DNA from 3 places in the Comamonas guangdongensis genome. Region 2 is predicted to be linked to each of the others. Evidence: predicted binding sites of a transcription regulator. Region 2 holds the regulator's gene; each other region holds the start of a gene.

What was found. Region 2 encodes LexA, which represses DNA repair genes until DNA is damaged. Its sites were predicted from a motif close to ACTGTATNNNNATACAGT; they were not measured.
Region 1: recA (recombinase RecA) is a predicted target of LexA. The motif match lies at 4,430-4,447, and genes of this name have one in related genera.
Region 3: AB6724_RS20595 (PA0069 family radical SAM protein) is a predicted target of LexA. The motif match lies at 2,269-2,286, and genes of this name have one in related genera.

What each region holds. Positions count from the first base shown of each region.
Region 1 covers NZ_JBFYGN010000008.1:169,509-175,478, forward strand. Annotated here, with positions in the region: gene cycA (D-serine/D-alanine/glycine transporter) at 1-232, shown strand, start outside; gene yddG (aromatic amino acid DMT transporter YddG) at 371-1,291, shown strand; gene AB6724_RS09555 (MgtC/SapB family protein) at 1,309-2,538, shown strand; gene recX (recombination regulator RecX) at 2,588-3,064, opposite strand; gene recA (recombinase RecA) at 3,254-4,372, opposite strand; gene AB6724_RS09570 (MarR family winged helix-turn-helix transcriptional regulator) at 4,510-4,995, shown strand; gene AB6724_RS09575 (D-amino acid dehydrogenase) at 5,153-5,970, opposite strand, start outside.
Region 2 covers NZ_JBFYGN010000012.1:31,735-37,704, forward strand. Annotated here, with positions in the region: gene AB6724_RS12035 (linear amide C-N hydrolase) at 1-353, opposite strand, end outside; gene AB6724_RS12040 (hypothetical protein) at 938-1,312, opposite strand; gene lexA (transcriptional repressor LexA) at 1,475-2,149, opposite strand; gene AB6724_RS12050 (asparaginase) at 2,251-3,267, shown strand; gene adk (adenylate kinase) at 3,358-4,014, opposite strand; gene kdsB (3-deoxy-manno-octulosonate cytidylyltransferase) at 4,336-5,112, opposite strand; gene AB6724_RS12065 (Trm112 family protein) at 5,116-5,307, opposite strand; gene lpxK (tetraacyldisaccharide 4'-kinase) at 5,374-5,970, opposite strand, start outside.
Region 3 covers NZ_JBFYGN010000037.1:15,782-21,751, forward strand. Annotated here, with positions in the region: gene AB6724_RS20590 (AraC family transcriptional regulator) at 1-645, opposite strand, end outside; gene AB6724_RS20595 (PA0069 family radical SAM protein) at 1,117-2,262, opposite strand; gene rnk (nucleoside diphosphate kinase regulator) at 2,612-3,019, shown strand; gene AB6724_RS20605 (acyltransferase family protein) at 3,086-4,258, opposite strand; gene AB6724_RS20610 (GbsR/MarR family transcriptional regulator) at 4,507-5,091, shown strand; gene cydX (cytochrome bd-I oxidase subunit CydX) at 5,225-5,365, opposite strand; gene cydB (cytochrome d ubiquinol oxidase subunit II) at 5,382-5,970, opposite strand, start outside.

The DNA.
Region 1 (5,970 bases), on a different contig from region 2:
CTACCGCCGCCAGCGCGCAGCGCTGCACCAGGCGTCCAGGTTCAAGATGCCCGGCGGCGTCCCCATGTGCGTGGCCTGCCTGGCCTTCTTTGCGGGTATTCTGGTGCTGCTCACGCTCAAGGACGATACGCGCCAGGCGCTGATCGTCACGCCGCTGTGGTTTGTGCTGCTGGGCGTGGCCTACCAGTTCGTGCGCAGGCGCGCCGTGGCAGGCGTGGTGGCAATCCAGTAAGCTGCGCGCACAATGCGCAGCATGCTTGTTTTAGATAGCAGCTGGCGCATTCCCACCATGAGGTTTCCGGCATTTCATCCGGAACCCCTTATCTGACGGGCGCAGGCAGCTATCGTTCTGATAACCCTGCCTGCCTCCATGTCCCAGAATTCCAACCCGCAGCACCGCGCCACCCTGATCGGACTGCTGGCCGTGCTGTGCTGGAGCTGCACCGTGGGCCTGATGCGCGCCCTGGCCGAGCCGCTGGGCGCCGTGGGCGGAGCGGCCTGCCTCTACACCATGGCGGCGCTCTGCATCGCCCTGGCGCGCGGCCGCCAGGGCTGGCGGGAACTGGCCCGCTGGCGCAGCATGCAGCCCATGTATCTCTGGGGCTGCGGCGCGCTGTTCATGATCTATGAGATCTGCCTGTCCGTGGCCGTGGGCCTGGCCCATGACCGCAGCCAGGCCATGGAAATCGGCCTCATCAACTACCTCTGGCCCAGCCTCACCATAGCGCTGGCCGTGCTCTGCGGCCAGCAGGTGGCACGCTGGTGGCTGTGGCCCGGCCTGCTGATCTGCCTGTGGGGCCTGGCACGCGTGCTGGGCGGCGATGCCTTCAGCGCACAGGCCATGTGGGGCCATGTGCGCAACAATCCTCTGGCCTATGGCATGGGGTTTGCGGCAGCCCTGCTGTGGCCCGCCTACTCGCTGCTGGCGCGCCGCCATGGCGTCGGCTTCAATGCCGTGGGCCTGTTCGTGAGCTGGACGGCCGCCGCCCTGTGGCTGCACTGGCTCATGCAGGATGCGGCCCCCGCCCTGCACTGGTCCTGGCTCACCGCCTGGCAGCTGTTGCTGGCCGGGGCCCTGACCGCACTCGGCTACAGCTGCTGGGAACACGGGATCCAGCATGGCAGACTGGCCGTGCTGGCCGCGGCCTCTTACTTCACACCGGTGCTGTCGGCGCTCGTGGCCAGCGCCCTGCTGCAGGTGCTGCCGGGCTGGAGCTTCTGGCAGGGCGTGGCCCTGGTCACGCTGGGTTCGCTGATCTGCTGGTGGGCCACGCGTTCCCCCAGCCATTGAGGAGAAGGCCGAAGATGATGAGCGACGAAACCCTGCACGCCCTGCTGACCGCCCTGGGCATGGGCCTGATGATAGGCCTGGTGCGCGAGCGCATGCATGGCCAGCCGCAACTTGCCGCGGGCACGCGCACCCATGCCCTGGCCTGCCTGCTGGGCTGCGTGGCCTGGATGCTGGGCGCACCGGCTTTTGCCGTCGGCCTGCTGCTGGTGGGCGGGCTCACCATTGCCTCCTACCGGCAGACCGCCAGCCAAGACCCGGGCCTGACCGGCGAGGTGGCCTTGCTTCTGACCGTGCTGCTGGGGGCTCTGGCCGCCGTCGATGCCTCGCTGGCCGCGGCCCTGGGCGTGCTGGTGGCGATCTTGCTGCTGGCCAAGGCCCCGATGCAAAAACTCAGCCGCGAGCTGATCAGCGAAAGCGAGCTGCAGGATGCCTTGATGCTGGGCGCCGCGGCCCTGGTGGTCATGCCGCTGCTGCCAACCGAGCCGCTGGACCCCTGGGGGGCCGTCAGCCCCACCACGGTCTGGCGCATCGTGGTGCTGGTCATGGCCGTGGGCATGTTCGGCCATGTGGCGCAGCGCCTGTTCGGTGCGCGCTGGGGCCTGCCGCTGGCGGGCTTTTTTGCCGGCTTCGTGTCCTCGTCGGCCGCGGTCACGGGCATGGGACAGAGCGCGCGCGACAACCGCGCCCGGACCGCGGCCTGCGCAGCGGCGGCGCTGCTGGCCAATCTGGCTTCGCTGCTGCTGTTCGTGGCCGTGGTGGGCACGGTCTCCCCGCCGCTGCTGAGCGCGGCCCTGCCCGCTCTGGCCGCCGCCGTGCTGGCCCTGCTGACCGTCGCCGGCTTCTGGCTGTGGCGCGCCAACCAGACCGACATGCCGCCCGCTGCGGACTCCGGCCGCGCCTTCGCGCTCAGCCAGGCTCTGCTGATCGCGGCACTGATCGCCGGGGTGTCGCTGCTGGCCGCCTGGCTGGGCCAACGTTTCGGCAGCGCCGGAGTGCTGGTCACCACCACGCTGGTGGCGCTGGCCGAGGTCCATGCGGCGGCGGCCGGCGTGGCGCAGCTGCAAATCTCGGGCGCCGTGCCCCTGGAGCTCGCGCGCTGGGGTGTTCTGGCCGTGCTCGGCGCCAGCTGCCTGGCCAAGACCGTGCTGGCTTTTGCCAGCGGTGGCACACGCTATGGCGCGGCCGTTGCCACGGGACTCATCGCCATGCCGTCGGCCGCATGGCTGGGTCTGCTGCTATCGAACTAGGGACCTCATCCCTGGAGCGCGCACGCCGGGGGTGCGCCGGCCCGGGTGCTCAGCCCTGATCCAGATCCTCGTCGCTGTCCGGATAGGGTGCATCGCGCAGCACGCGCGATGCCACGGCCCCGGAAAAGCCGCGCGAGGCCATGAAGCGCAGCTGCCTGGCTTTTTCCTTGGCATCTGCGGGCGGCGTGCCGAAACGCTTGCACCACAGCTCGCGCGCGCGCTGCAGCTCGGTGTCGCGCAGCTGCTCGCCGGCCTGGCGCAGGGTTTCATCGTCCAGGCCCTTGCTGCGCAGCTCCTGCAGCAGGCGCGCACAGCCATAGCGGCCGGCCTTGCTGTGGAGCACCGACTCCACGACCCGCTCCACATTGATGAAGCCGCGCCGTTCCAGCTCGTCGAGCACGGCCGGCAGGTCGTCGCCCTCTTCCACATAGGGCGCCAGCTTGCGCTGCAGTTCCAGGCGCGAATGCTCGCGCTGCGCCAGCAGCTTGAGGGCACGGCCTTTGAGTGAGAGCCTGGCGAAGCTCATGCGCGGATCTATCCCGAATAAAAAAATGCGCAGGGACCGCCTGCGCAAAGATGGCAAAACTAGCTCCCCCTGGGCCGCTTCGCGTCTTTACCCAAGGGGGACGACGGTCTTTGCTGCGGGGCTGGCGCCATTTCTGGCGCCGTGTATCTGCCGTGCTCCCCCGTTCTTTCAAGGGAGCACTGAAGAGCTTCAAGCCTGAATCACACCGTCTTCATCGACATTGGCACTCTTGTCAGCCTTCTTGCCTTTGGCAGGCTTGGCGGCTTCTTCGCCGGCTGCTACGGGCAGCAGGGCAATGCCCAGGCTCTCACGGACCTTGTTTTCGATCTCGACGGCCAGCGCGGGGTTCTCACGCAGGAATTCACGCGAGTTGTCGCGGCCCTGGCCGATCTTTTCGCCGTTGTAGGCATACCAGGCGCCGCTCTTTTCCAGAATCTTGGCGTTCACGCCCATGTCCAGGATCTCCCCTTCGCGGCTGATGCCTTCGCCGAACAGGATGTCGAACTCGGCGGTCTTGAACGGAGGCGAGACCTTGTTCTTCACGACCTTGACCTTGGTCTCGTTGCCGATGGCCTCGTCACCCTTCTTGATGGTGCCGGTGCGGCGGATGTCCAGGCGCACGGAGGCATAGAACTTCAGCGCATTGCCGCCGGTAGTGGTTTCGGGCGAGCCGAACATCACGCCGATCTTCATGCGGATCTGGTTGATGAAGATGACCATGCAGTTGGTCTTCTTGATGGTGGCCGTGAGCTTGCGCAGCGCCTGGCTCATCAATCGGGCCTGCAGACCGGGCAGGGCATCGCCCATCTCGCCTTCGATTTCGGCCTTGGGCACCAGAGCGGCCACCGAGTCCACCACGATCAGGTCCACGGCGCCCGAGCGCACCAGGCTGTCCACGATTTCGAGCGCCTGCTCGCCGGTGTCGGGCTGGCTGATCAGCACCTCGTTGAGGTTCACGCCCAGCTTCTGGGCATAGCTGGTGTCCAGCGCATGCTCGGCATCGATGAAGGCGCAGGTGCCGCCCTGTTTCTGCATTTCCGCCAGCACCTGCAGGGTCAGCGTGGTCTTGCCCGAGGATTCGGGGCCGTAGATCTCGACCACGCGGCCCCGCGGCAAGCCACCCACGCCCAGCGCAATATCCAGGCCCAGCGAACCCGTGGACACCACCTGGATGTCATCCATGGCCTCGCCCTCGCCGAGCTTCATGATGGTGCCCTTGCCGAACTGCTTTTCGATCTGGGCCAGCGCTGCGGCCAGGGCTTTGGCTTTTTCGCTGTTGTCGGCGGTGGTCTTGGCATTGGCGTTCATATCAGGCTCCCGGAAAGGTTGGTGACGGTCTGTGGCCAGACCTGTTTTTGCATTCAGGCTGGATGCTTGAACAGTAGTTTATGGGCTTGTGTCGCTCACGCATTGAATTATTTAGTCAGTTTGCCTTACTATTTGGCATGAGCGATATTTCCCCGGTCACCCCGGCCGCCGACGCCTGGCGCCAGACCCATCTGGGCCGCCTGCTAGGCCATGCCATGCGCCGCTTCGATGCGCGCGTGCTGCAGCTCATGGCGCGCGCCGTGGAGGTGCCGCTGGCCCTGTCCAATCTCGCCGCCCGCGACAAGGTGGGGGCCGCACATATCCACATCACGCGGCATCTGTCGCTGGCCGGAGACCGGCTCACCGATCTGGCCGAGAAGGCCGGCATGAGCAAGCAGGCCATGGCCGATCTGGTGACCCAGTGCGAGGCCTGGGGCCTGGTCACGCGCGAGGCCGATGCCCATGACGCCAGAGCCAAGCGCGTGCGCTTCACCGAGGCCGGCCTGGCCTGGCTGCAGGCCTTTCACGATGCCGTGAGCCAGGCCGAGGCCGAGTTCCGCGAAGCCGTGGGCGAGGATGTGGCCACCGTGGTGGCGCTGGGTCTGGAGGCCTATGCGAGCTAAGCCCTGAGCCAGAGCCGCGTCAAATGCTGGCGGTGCAAGCGTCGGCAGCGATGTTTCGATGTCGGCCGCGCTGTATGCAGCGGCACGCGTATGACATTGCACAGCAGCTCGCAGGCAATGGTGCCGGCCGGCGTCACCATGGGCCGCAGGCCATGGCTCAGGCCGTCGTGGGTGCCGGGGTCTGGGGAGCCAGGCGCACCGAGGGCCGGGCATAGCGCTCCAGAGCCAGGCCTTCGGTACTGATTTCCGGGCGGCGTCCGCCGACCAGATCGGCGATCAGCCGGCCCGAGCCGCAGGCCATGGTCCAGCCCAGGGTGCCGTGGCCGGTGTTGAGGAACAGATTGGCGTAGCGCGTGGCGCCGATGATGGGCGTGCCGTCCGGCGTCATGGGGCGCAGACCGGTCCAGAAGCTGGCGCGCGGCAGATCGCCGCCGGGGAACAGATCGCTCACCACCATCTCCAGCGTGGCGCGCCGGCGCGGGTCCAGGCGCAGGTCGAAGCCGCCCAGCTCGGCCATGCCGCCGACGCGGATGCGCTGGTCGAAACGCGTGACCGCGATCTTGTAGGTTTCGTCCAGCACCGTGGACTGCGGCGCCAGCGCCGGGTCCAGCAGCGGCACGGTCAGCGAATAGCCCTTGACCGGATACACGGGCAGGTCCAGGCCCAGCGGCGCCAGCGCCTCGCGCGAATAGCTGCCGAAGGCCATCACATAGCGGTCGGCCTGCAGCAGCTGGCCGCCCACGCGCACGCCGGTGACGCGGTCGCCCTCGATGACCAGGCCCTCGACCTGCTGGTTGAAGCGGAAATCCACGCCCAGGCCGCGGGCGATGTCGGCCAGCTGCCGCGTGAACTGATGGCAGTCGCCGGTTTCGTCATTGGGCAGGCGCAGGCCGCCGCTGAGCCGGTCGCGCGCCTGGGCCAGAGAGGGCTCGACGCGGGCCAGCTCGTCGCGGGTCAGCAGCTCATAGGGCACGC
Region 2 (5,970 bases):
GAGGGATATTGCGATTCGACCAACCACAGCAGATTGGCATTCAGCCCGGCTTCGTTGACGCCATCGGTGGTCGATATATCGTAGCCCGAGGTGATAACGCTACCGTATTTGGAGGTCCAGCGAACGGTATTGGCACCCGTCTGGCCGGATCGCTCCATGCCGCGCGGCAATACCCAGAGGTTGCTGACGATATCGCTTTTCCAATCCATGGAGCGGGCCGTGATCACCTGGCCATTGGCTCCATGAAAAACCAGCCGGGTGCAGGCCCATGCGCTTCCTGCGGCCGCCAGGCCGGAAGCTCCAATCAGCAAGGCCGCCAGCGTTTGGCTGATGCGTGGCATGCGCTTTTTCATCCATTACTCCTAAATAAAAAATGCGGAAGCACTGTCCGCTATATGCGGCCTTGGCTGCATAAAACCCGGTTACAGTTTCTTCTCCTGCGCCTGAGTGAATCCAGTCAAGGCTTGGATTAATCCACGATGTTAACTGTAAAGCATACAGTGCCGCGTCTGTATTCCTGGTGAATATCAGAGCCTGCCGCTGGGAAGTACATCAAATTTCAGATGAGCGGAGACATGAGAAAAACGCCAGCCAATATCATTTCCGGTATTGGCTGGCATATCCGGGCAATATCGGTCCAGAAAAGCGCTGGGTTTGAGGTCCCCGGCAGCAGAAGCCGTGTGATTAACTCGGACCATGCCATGGGGACGGGGCTGAGCTGCCAAAGCAGGGATGCGGTGCGGCACATGTCCGGGCATGCCGGGTGACAGTTGCATGCCCACCCGGCTCGGGAGCGGTCGGGGCATTCAGCCGGCATGTGCTGCAGCCCGGGCATCAAGCCAGGCAAAGCGCCATGATGAATGCCTGCGACCCGGGCCTCGGCATGGAACATGCCTACGCCTGCCGCGGTCCATGCAGATGCAGGCCTGAGGAAAGACTAGGCCTGCAGCGTGTGCTCGTTGCGGGCCATGCGCTCGAGCGCCGCGCAGACATCGGCCATGCGGCCGGAGATCAGCAGGCATTCGGGCTGCTTGCGCGGCTCGCGCTGTACGATTTTCAGCACGCGCGGCTCTTGCCTATCCAGGGCTTCGGTCTGCAAGGGCAGGGTCAGTTGTGCATTGAGCGGCAGCGCCTTGGCGCTGCTGCGCTGGCGTTTGCGGCTTTTGCGCATGGTGAAGACATTGTCGGGAGAGGCCGTGACCGGATCCTCGTGCACATCGCGGACCAGATGCGCACGATTGGCAGGCATGGCTGCGGGGAAGGCTTTCAGCCCCAGGCGGCTCAAAGACAGCAAAGGTGCGGCGAATCCCATTTGGCAACTCCTCTCGATAGCCTTGCGGCATGGATAAGGGCAGGATTGCAGTTATCGGGCAAAGCTCCGCCCAGGGCGAAGCAAACCGACTTCGCGCCTACCACCTGGACTGGAGAGGGATCGGGACTCGGCGTACCGTTCAGGCCGCGCCGATGGATGGCATCACATGAACATGCTGTTGCGGATCAGGCCCACGGCCAGGCCTTCAATGGCAAAAGGCTCTTCGGGCGCCACATGGATCACCTTGTAATCGGGGTTTTCCGGCAGCAACTCAATACCTTGCGGGGTGCGCTTGAAGCGCTTGACGGTGACATCGTCGCCCAGGCGGGCGACCACGATCTGGCCGTTGCGCGCCTCATGGGTGGCTTGCACGGCCAGCAGGTCGCCGTCCATGATGCCGGCGTCGCGCATGGACATGCCGCGCACCTTGAGCAGATAGTCGGGCTTGGCGGCGAACAGACCGGGCTCCACCGAATAGCTTTGGTCTATATGTTCCTGGGCCAGAATGGGCGAGCCAGCGGCCACACGGCCCACCAGGGGCAGGACCAGAGGTGCCAGCGCCGTCAGCGGCAGCGCAAAGCTGGTGCCGCGTGCGGCATTGATGTTGCGCACGGTATCGGCCCGCAGGCGGATGCCGCGCGAGGTGCCGCTGACCAAGTCGATCACGCCCTTGCGGGCCAGGGCCTGCAGGTGTTCCTCGGCGGCATTGGCCGATTTGAAGCCGAAGGTGCTGGCAATCTCGGCCCGTGTGGGCGGCGCGCCGGTGCGGGCGATGGTGGACTGAATGAGATCCAGAATCTGCTGCTGGCGGGGAGTGAGCTTGGGATGGTCTAGCATGTCTGGCTTCCGGTCGTTCAGTAGGCTGGGCCTAAGCTGGAATTCTGATCTGTTGGTTTATACAGTACCTGTATTTTTAACCAGTTTTTTGCGGAGAGCAAGTGGCACAACCAAAGATTGTGATTTTGGGGACGGGTGGAACGATCGCGGGCCAGGCCCAGGCCAGCACCCAGGGTGTGGGCTACCGGGCAGGGCAGATCAGTGTGGCGGGGCTGCTTGCGGCCGTGCCGGACCTGTCCCAGCTGGCTGCGGGCCGAACCGGAGCCATGCTGGAGGCCGTGCAACTGGCCCAGATCGACAGCAAGGACATGGACTGGAGCGTGTGGCGCAGCCTGTTGCAGGCCGTGAAGGCGGCGCTGGACGATGCGGACACACAGGCCGTGATCATCACCCATGGCACGGACACGCTGGAGGAAACCGCCTGGCTGCTGCAGGCGCTGCTGCAGCCGGCCAAGCCCGTGGTGCTGACCTGTGCCATGCGCCCCGCGACCTCGCTGCAGGCCGATGGTCCGCAAAACCTGCGCGATGCCGTGGCCGTGGCCGCGGATGGGGGGGCGGGCGTGTGGGTGGTGGCGGCGGGCGAGGTGCATTCGGCGCGCCGGGTGCTCAAGGTCCATCCCTATCGCTTGAATGCGCTGCATTCCTATGAAGGCGGGCCTTGCGCCTATGTGGAAGAGTCCAGGGTGCGCTGGATTGCCGGGGTGGCCGCGCGCGCGCCCTGGGGCGAGCAGCGTCTGCAGAAGCTGTTGGCTTGCGAGGCTCTGCCCTGGGTGGAGATTGTGCAGTCGGGCGCCTTGCAGGGCGAGCGGGCGGTACAGGCGCTGGTAGGTGCCGGGGTGCAGGGGCTGGTGGTGGCGGGCACCGGCAACGCCACTATCCATCGGGATCTGCTGCAGGCCCTGCTGCGGGCCAGAAGCCAGGGCGTGGTCGTGTGGCTTGGCACGCGCTGCCTGGAAGGGCAGGCCGTGGGCCAGGGGGGGCTACCCGCTGGATCGGAACACGATGAAATTCCGGCACAACTGCTCAAGGCCGGCGACGAGACAGGTCTGGACTGCGTGCTGCTGCCGCCCAGCAAGGCCCGCGTGGCCTTGATGCTGGCCCTGGCTTCAGGCTCCTGAGATGGACGCGGATGGCGCTTGCCCTGTGGGGGCCGGAAAACAAAAAAGCACCTGAGAAGGTGCTTTTTTGCGGAGGTGGGCAAGGCCGGCTTACTCGGCCAGAGCGGCCAGGGCGCGCGCGGTGATCTCTTCCACCGTGCCCGTACCGCTGATGGCGCGGTACTTGGGGGCGGCAGCGGCATCGGCCTTGGCCCAGTTGCTGTAATAGTCCACCAGGGGACGGGTCTGGTTGCTGTAAACGTCCAGGCGCTTCTTGACGGTTTCTTCCTTGTCGTCTTCGCGCTGCACCAGGGGCTCGCCGGTCACGTCGTCCTTGCCTTCGACCTGGGGCGGGTTGAACTTGACGTGGTAGGTGCGGCCCGATGCGGGGTGGCTGCGGCGGCCGCTCATGCGCTCGACGATGGCTTCAAACGGCACGTCGATTTCCAGCACATAGTCCAGCTTCACGCCGGCGGCCTTCATGGCATCGGCCTGGGGGATGGTGCGGGGGAAGCCGTCGAACAGAAAGCCCTTGGTGCAGTCGGGCTGGGCAATGCGCTCCTTGACCAGATTGATGATCAGATCATCGCTGACCAGCTGGCCGGCATCCATCACGGCCTTGGCCTGCAGACCCAGGGGGGTGCCGGCCTTGACGGCTGCACGCAGCATGTCGCCAGTGGAGATTTGAGGGATTCCGTACTTTTGGCAAATAAAGGCCGCTTGGGTGCCTTTGCCGGCGCCAGGCGCACCCAACAAAATCAGTTTCATGGAAATCCTTGAGGAGAGTAGAAATTCTTGCTTGCCGGAGGAGGCGGGTGGTCGCCTGTAGTCCTCCAGCTATATTTTTTCGCGAGCAAGGATAGCACGCACAAGGCCAACGCTGGCTTACACGGCCCAGTCAAGACTGTCGCCCGTGCAGCCGATTGGCGGCATGCATTCGCTGCAAACACGATGGCTGCAGTTGTAAGCCACGCAGGCTGTAGACCGCATGTGCTGTTCGGACTAAGCGGAAAGTATAGCTTTGAGCGCTTGTCCGACCTGGGGTTGGGCACTTTTCAAGGGTGGCCCGGATCAGGCGATTGGCGGAGCCTAGCCGGCAAAGATCGCGCGCACGCGCTCCAGATCCTCGGGCGTGTCCACCCCGGCCCCCGGCGCCTGCGGCGTGAGATGCACGGCGATGCGGTGACCGTGCCACAGCGCGCGCAGCTGCTCGAGCTGCTCCATGGCCTCGGTGGGGGCCGGAGCCAGCTGCGGAAACGCGCGCAGAAAACCGGCCTTGTAGCTATAGATGCCAATATGGCGCAGCGGTGTGAAACCTGTGTGACCGGCCCGGGGCGCTGCCGTATGCCACCACTCTTCGTCGCCATGGTCGCGCGAGAAGGGGATAGGCGCGCGGCTGAAATAGCTGGCCAGGCCCTGGGCATCGCACACCACCTTCACCACATTGGGGTTGCGGTAGTCGGCCAGGCTGTGGATGGGGTGGGCGGCCGTGCCCATGCTGGCTTCGGGCCGCGCTGGCAGCAGCCGGGCCACGGCATCGATCAGGGCTGGGTCTATCAGGGGCTCGTCGCCCTGAACGTTGACGACCACGTCGTCGCCCGACAGGCCCAGCTGCTCGCAGGCCTCGGCCAGGCGGTCGCTGCCGCTGGGGTGGTCCTTGCGGGTCAGAATCGCTTGCACGCCATGGCGGGCGCAGGCGGCCACGATGCTTTCATCGTCGCCGGCCACCACGCAGCGCGCCGCGCCGGCCTGGGCCGCGCGCTGGGCCACGCGCACCACCATGGGCAGGCCGGCGATATCGGCCAGTGGCTTGCCGGGCAGGCGGGTTGAAGACAGGCGGGCCGGGATCAGTACCGTATAGCTCATGGCTTATTGCTTGTCGTCTTCCAGTTCTTCGTCGGACAGTGTGCGGGCTTCGTTTTCCAGCAACACGGGAATACCGTCGCGCACGGGGTAGGCCAGGCGCGCGCTGTGGCTGATCAGTTCCTGGCGCTCGCGGTCAAAGCGCAGAGGGCCCTTGGTGACGGGGCAGACCAGCAGTTCAAGAAGTTTGGCGTCCATGGAGTATTCCTGCAAACAAGAGGTGGGCGGCAGCCAGGGCGGCCGCAACAGATGGTTCAATGATAGTCAGGCCGCGCCGCCTCGAGCGCAAACCGCGGCCAGTTTGGCGTCCAGCAGCTCCCAGAAGGCCTGCGGCAGCTGCAGCTCCAGCGGTACGGCCCAGGCTTCGGGGTGATTACGCCAGAGCTTGACCGCATCTTTTTCGGTGCAAATCAGCGGCTGGTCTTTTTCCAACTTGCGTGAGAAGCTCTCAAAATCGTAGTGGTCCGGCAAGGCCTGGGTAGCGGTCGGTGCGATGCCGCAAGCGGTCAGCATGGCAAAAAAGGATTCGGGCCGCGCCACGGCGGCCACGGCTTCCACCTTCTGGCCCGCAAAATCCGCAAGCGGCCGGCTTTCGCCCCGGCCGTTGCGGGCACTCGCGGCCAGCTGTCGCTGCAGCGCAAAGACCGGGGCCTGGCCCTGGGGTTCGGGCGGGCGGCCCGCATACAGGGTCGCAGTGACGGGGCGTGGCCAGGGTTCGCGCAGCGGCCCCGCGGGCAGCAGAAAGCCGTTGCCCAGGCCTTCGTCGTTGAACACGCACAGTTCCACATCGCGGGCCAGCGCCAGATGCTGCAGGCCGTCGTCGCTGACAATCACATTCACCTGCGGGTATTTGCGGCGCAG
Region 3 (5,970 bases), on a different contig from region 2:
ATACTGCTCCATGCTCGCGTCATAGCCGGGGTTGAGCCTGTCCAGATCGGCGCAGGACAGCACCAAGCCGTCGAAATCGGAATCGAAGACCAGATCCGAGCCAAAGATGCGCCGGTGCTGCGCGGTGCTGGACGGCGCGTCATGGGTGAAATGCGTGCTGATCGGGCGCCAATGGCTTCCGAGCTGGTGGCGGCACAGGGCCTGTAACACCGCCATGCCCAGCTCCACCGGATGGCGGCCGGGCTGTTCGCGGCCCGTGGTCAGATGCAGCTGAATGATGGCGATATTGTTCTGCCGCACGACGTTGACGCAGATGGTGCTGCTCAGCAGATGCGAATATTCGGCCAGCGTGGCAAGCGCGCGGCCCAGGCTGGGCTGATGCTGGAGCGCAAGGCTCAGATAGCCGAAATCGGAGAGTTTCCACAGAGCGCCCATTAACAGGCCCACGGCCGCATTATCGGCAGCCTCGGAGGTGGATTGCAGCAGATGCGCAAAATTGGTTTCCGGCACCCGGATTTCCGCAGCCTGCATCCAGCTGGGTTCCAGACCGAATTGTCGAAACATGCGTGATTGATCAATACCAAGATCGCCTGCCACCTGGGCATATTTCTTGAGACTGATATTGCGAACGCTGAGCTGATTCATTGCAAACCCACTGGTGAATCCGAAAACAGAAGCCTTGATCCGGCAGCATCTTTGTATGGGCTCGATTGATCCGCGTCAATCGGGTATGTGCGGAGTTCACGCCATCAGGCTATTCCGCAGAAGTCAGCCGACACATCGGGTCACACCGACCTGGCATGCAATGCCAAAAAACGGCGCGTTTCGGCAAAGATGGTTTTGCGGCGGCAGTTAAGGCTTTTCAGCGATGCTGATTAAATGAAAAGCCATAGATACCGCAAAAAAATAATCAACCAATCTCATAAACCACTTTGAAGAAAATTCATCAATTAAAATAATTAAAAACAAATTTAATTTATTTAAAACGCAAATATTCAATTACCGAAATATATATTTCATAGAGATATTTTTATTTCATCGCATAGAAAATATGAATTCCTGAATTTTCATGATTCCGGCACTACCGGCACATATGGTCCGGTCCTATGGCTGTCCCTAGAACAGGCTTTGCTGCGCCGATAGCAGGCTGGGATGAAACTGGCTGCAGTCCAGCTCGACACGCTCTCGATTGAGCCCGAGCCTGCGGCAGGCCAAGGCAAAGCGCTGGGCCAGCATGTCAGCCCAGGCTCCCGTGCCCTTCATGCGCTGGCCGAAGCGGCTGTCATAGACCTTGCCTGCGGCCCTGGCTTCCTCGTCTATGCCATGCAGATCGCGCACGCGCTCCAGCACGCGCTGGGCGCGGTCGGGGTAATGCAGCTGCAGCCATTCCTCGAACAGGGGCGCGACCTCCCAGGGCAGGCGCAGCACCGCATAAAAAGCCTGGCGGGCGCCCGCTTCATGGGCCGCGGCCAGCACCTGCTCCAGGTCGTCGTTCAAAAACGGGATCTGCGGCGCCAGGCTCACGCCCACGGGTACGCCGGCCTCGCTCAGCGTCCTGATCATGCGCAGCCGCCGGTGCGGCGCCGCGGCGCGCGGCTCGAGCCGGCGCGCGAGCTCGGGCTGCAAGCTGGTCAGCGTGACATAGACCGCCACCAGATGCCGCTGCGCCAAAGGCACCAGCAGGTCCAGATCGCGCTCTATGCCGCTGCCCTTGGTGACGATGGAAAACGGATGCCTGGCCTGCGCCAGCACTTCGATCACGCGGCGGGTCAAGCCCAGCTCCCGCTCCACGGGCTGGTAGCAGTCGGTGACCGAGCCCAGCATGATGGGCGCGGCCACATGGGCGGGCCGGGACAGTTCGGCACGCAGCACTTCGGTCAGGTTTTGCTTGGCGATCAGTCGCGTCTCGAAGTCCAGCCCCGGCGAATAGCCCAGATAGCTGTGCGTGGGCCGCGCATAGCAGTAAATGCAGCCGTGTTCGCAGCCTCTATAGGGGTTCAGCCCCAGATGAAACGGCAGGTCGGGCGAGCCATGGCGGCTCAGCGCCGTTTTGGCCTGCTCCCACTCCAGCGTGGTGCGCAGCGCCGCGGGCTCCTCTTCCTCATCGCCCCAGCCATCGTCAAAAGCTTCTCGCCGGTCCCGCGCAAAGCGTTGGGTGATCTGGCTGGCCGAGCCGCGCCCCTTGATGGCGTGCAGAGGCCGAAGCGGATACACCTGGGTATCGGCCTGGTCTGGATCATGATCGTCAGGGCTTTTTGGCATGAAATAACTGTACGAAAATACAGTTATTTGAACAAGATTCTGAGCACAGACCTTGGCGGCGAACGGGTCAATGGCTTGTGGCCGGCTCACTCGATTCATAGCCAAAGCGGCCTCACCCTTATCCATCATGCGTAGCAAGCTCTCTGGCTCATAGCAACCGGTGATCGCATTCCGCACTGCCGGGGTGCGAGATGGCTTGGCGCTTTGCGCCATTGCCGTGACAATAGCTGCAACGCACCAAGTTGGTGCTTTTCTGAATGCCTTGGCCCGGACAACACCGTTGCCCGGGCTTTTGTCCGTTTGCGCGACGCCAAAGCGCCAACACACCACCTCTCAGGGGAGTCACACCATGGAGCGCAAGCCCCACATCACTTTGTCATCCTTGGATCTGGAACGCATCGAGGCTTTGCTGGAGAAGACTAGCGGCGGCTTTCCGGGCCGCGATGCGCTGGAAGCCGAACTGGACCGCGCCGATGTGCTCGATCCCAAGGACATGCCGCCCCATGTGGTGACCATGAATTCCACGGTGCGCTTCACCATCCTCGAAGGCAGCAAGACGAATACGCTGACCCTGGTCTACCCCAGGGACATGGACGGCAGCGCCGACAAGGTTTCCATCTTCGCGCCGGTGGGCATAGCGCTGCTGGGTCTGTCCGTGGGCGATGAATTCAAGATGCCCAGCCCCACGGGCCAGGTCACGGTGCACGTGGACGAGATCACCTTCCAGCCCGAAAGCGCGGGCGAGTTGCACCGCTGAACCCGACCAGCAGCCACAAAAAAAGCAGCTTTCTCAAGCTGCTTTTTTCATGGGCCCTAGGCGGCCTTATCTCAAACCGGCCAGCAAGGTGGTCAGCATGCCCGCGCCTATCAGGCCGGCCTGCCAGCGCAGCGCCTGGCTCCAGGACGAGACATGGCGCTCCACGGTCTGGTAGAGCGTATATCCGGCCGTCAGCGACAGCACGAAAGCAAACGGCATGCCCACCACGGCGGCCGTCACCGAGCCATGCCAGAAATGGTTGACCGTGGCATTGACCAGCAGGCAGATGGAGAAATGGATGAGAAAGACCGAATAGGAAATCTCGCCCAGGCGGCGCAGCGGCGCCAGGCCCTTCCAGCGAACAATGCCTTCGGTGCGCATGCAGGCGATCAGCAGCAAGGCGACCAGGCCCGCGAGAAAGATGCGGTCACGCCATTCGTAGACCAGCGCACCGATGACCAGCGCGGCAATCAGCATGGCCCAGCTCCAGGCTGCACCGCGCCTGTCCGCGGCCACGGCCCAGTAAGCCATCATGCCCAGGCCGTAGGCGCCCATGAAGTAGATCGCCCAGACATCCAGGCTCGCGTCCAGATTGAAACCGAACAGCGAGGCCGCCGTCCCCAGCACCACCAGGGCCTGCATGCCGCTCATGGCCCAGGGCCACCAGCGCTTGAACGCCTCGCCGCCCCAGCGCGCGGCAACCGCCTGCTGCGCCCGGCGCACAGCAGCCAGTAGCAGCACCGTGCCCGCAAACAGCTGAAAGTCTATGGACACATACCAGACACCGGCGGACAGGGACTCCTCGCCCACGATGTTCTGCAGCAGCAACGCATGGGCAAACAGCTGCCAGAGGTCGGGATCCGCGGAGACGGATTCGTGATCGAACCAGGGGCGGATGGCCGCTGAGATGACGATGGTCACCACCAGCGCCACCGCATAGGGCACGACCAGGCGCACGAAACGCTTGCCGATCTTGGACCAGGGCGAATCGAAGCGGGCCTGGCCCAGCGGGGCCAGACTGGCTGCGGCCAGAAAGCCGCCGATCACCAGAAAGATCTGCACCGCCATGCGCGCGTACTCGTACAGCCAGTCCAGCACCTCGGGCATGACGGGGTGGGCCACATCGGACATGGGACCGTAAAAAGCCAGGTGATGCCACACGATGGCGGCACAGGCCAGTCCCTTGGTGCAGTCGAGCAGCGCGCTGCGGGAGTGAGAGGATATTGAACTATTTGCCATCTAATCATGGCCGCCGAGCGCACCAAGCGCTCCGCAGCTGAGTGAGCTCCGGGGCCAAGCCTTGAAAGGCAAAGTCAGAAACCCGACACCTAAACAAACGAGACCGCGATTTTGCGCCGATTGCCAACATTTTGCTGACGGCATTGCAAGTTTTATGAAACAAGCAACAAAAACTTCATCAAAGCCCGGCTCCGGAACCCAGGTCCGCCGGACGCCGAGCTGCGCCCCAAGCCCCGCGCAAAGGCACAATGGAGGCCATGACGCAAGCCAAACCACTGTCGGAGCTGAGCCGGCAATTTGTTTCGCATTTTGGTGAGATGGGCAGCCGCTGGGGCATCAACCGCACCGTGGGGCAGATCTACGCCCTGCTGTTTCTCTCGCCCGAACCACTGAACGCCGACCAGATCGCCGAGACGCTGGAGTTTTCGCGCTCCAACGTGAGCATGGGCCTCAAGGAGCTCCAGGCCTGGCGGCTGGTCCAGCTGCGCCATCAACCCGGCGACCGCCGCGAGTACTTCCAGGCCCCCCAGGATGTCTGGGAAATCTTCAAGCGCCTGGCCGAGGAGCGCCGCCGCCGCGAGATCGAGCCCACACAGTCCATGCTGCGCGCCGCCATGATGGAGGAAGCCAGCTCCGATGCGGACCGCTATGCCCAGCAGCGCATGCGCGACATGCACGAGCTCATCGACAAGCTCATGAGCTGGTTCGATGATGTGCAGCGCCTCTCGCCCGAGACCGCCATGCAGCTCATGGGCATGGGCTCGGCGGTCACGCGCCTGCTGGACCTCAAGGACAAGATCACCGGCGCGTCGCGCAAGGAAGCCAGGGAATAGGCCCCGGGCTCACCATCCAGCAGCCTGCCCCGCGCAGGCTTTTTTATTGGGGGCACGAAAAAGCCCGGCCGGTTCCGCAACCGGACGGGCTTTTCAGAGGCTATTTCCCGCCTCAAGCTTCCGCCTGGGCCGCTCAGGCCTCGGGCAGAGAGCTGGTCTTTTCCAGAATCCGCTTGCGGGTTGCCTCGTCGTCGGTGAGTTCAAACCACATGGCGTTGAGCACGGCAAAGCCTGCGGCCAAAGGCAGGCCCAGCAGCCAAGAGAAGTACCACATATTCAGTCCTTTCCGATTAGTACGAGTGGCCGCGGCCGGTGGCGATGGCCACCGGATCCACCTTGCCGCGCAGCACCGAGTACACCCAGCTGGTGTAGATCAGGATCAGCGGCAGAAAGATCAGCACGCAGACCAGCATGATGAACAAGGTCACATGGCTGGAGGACGAGTCCCAGACCGTCAGGCTGAAACGCGGATCCAGCGAAGAAGGCAGGATCATGGGGAACATGGCCGCTCCCACGCTCAGGATGATGCCGGCAATGGCCAGGCCGCTGCCCAGCAGGCTGAGCCACTCGCGGCGGCTGCGCAGGCCCAGGGCCACGATCAGCGGCATGACCAGGCCCACGCCCGGCACCAGCCACAGCAGCGGATAGGACTTGAAGTTGGCCATCCAGGCCCCGGCGGCCACGGCCGCCGTCTTGTTCAGCGGATTGGAAACGCCGACGGGGCTGATGTCGCTGGTGATCACATAGCCGTTGACGCCCGTCGCCAGCCACAGGCCGGCGGCCGCGAACAGCAGCGTGGTCAGCACCGCGGCCAGGGCTCCGTAGCGTGCGGCACGCGCCGAGACCTCGCCCTCGGTCTTGAAGACCAGCCAGGCCGCA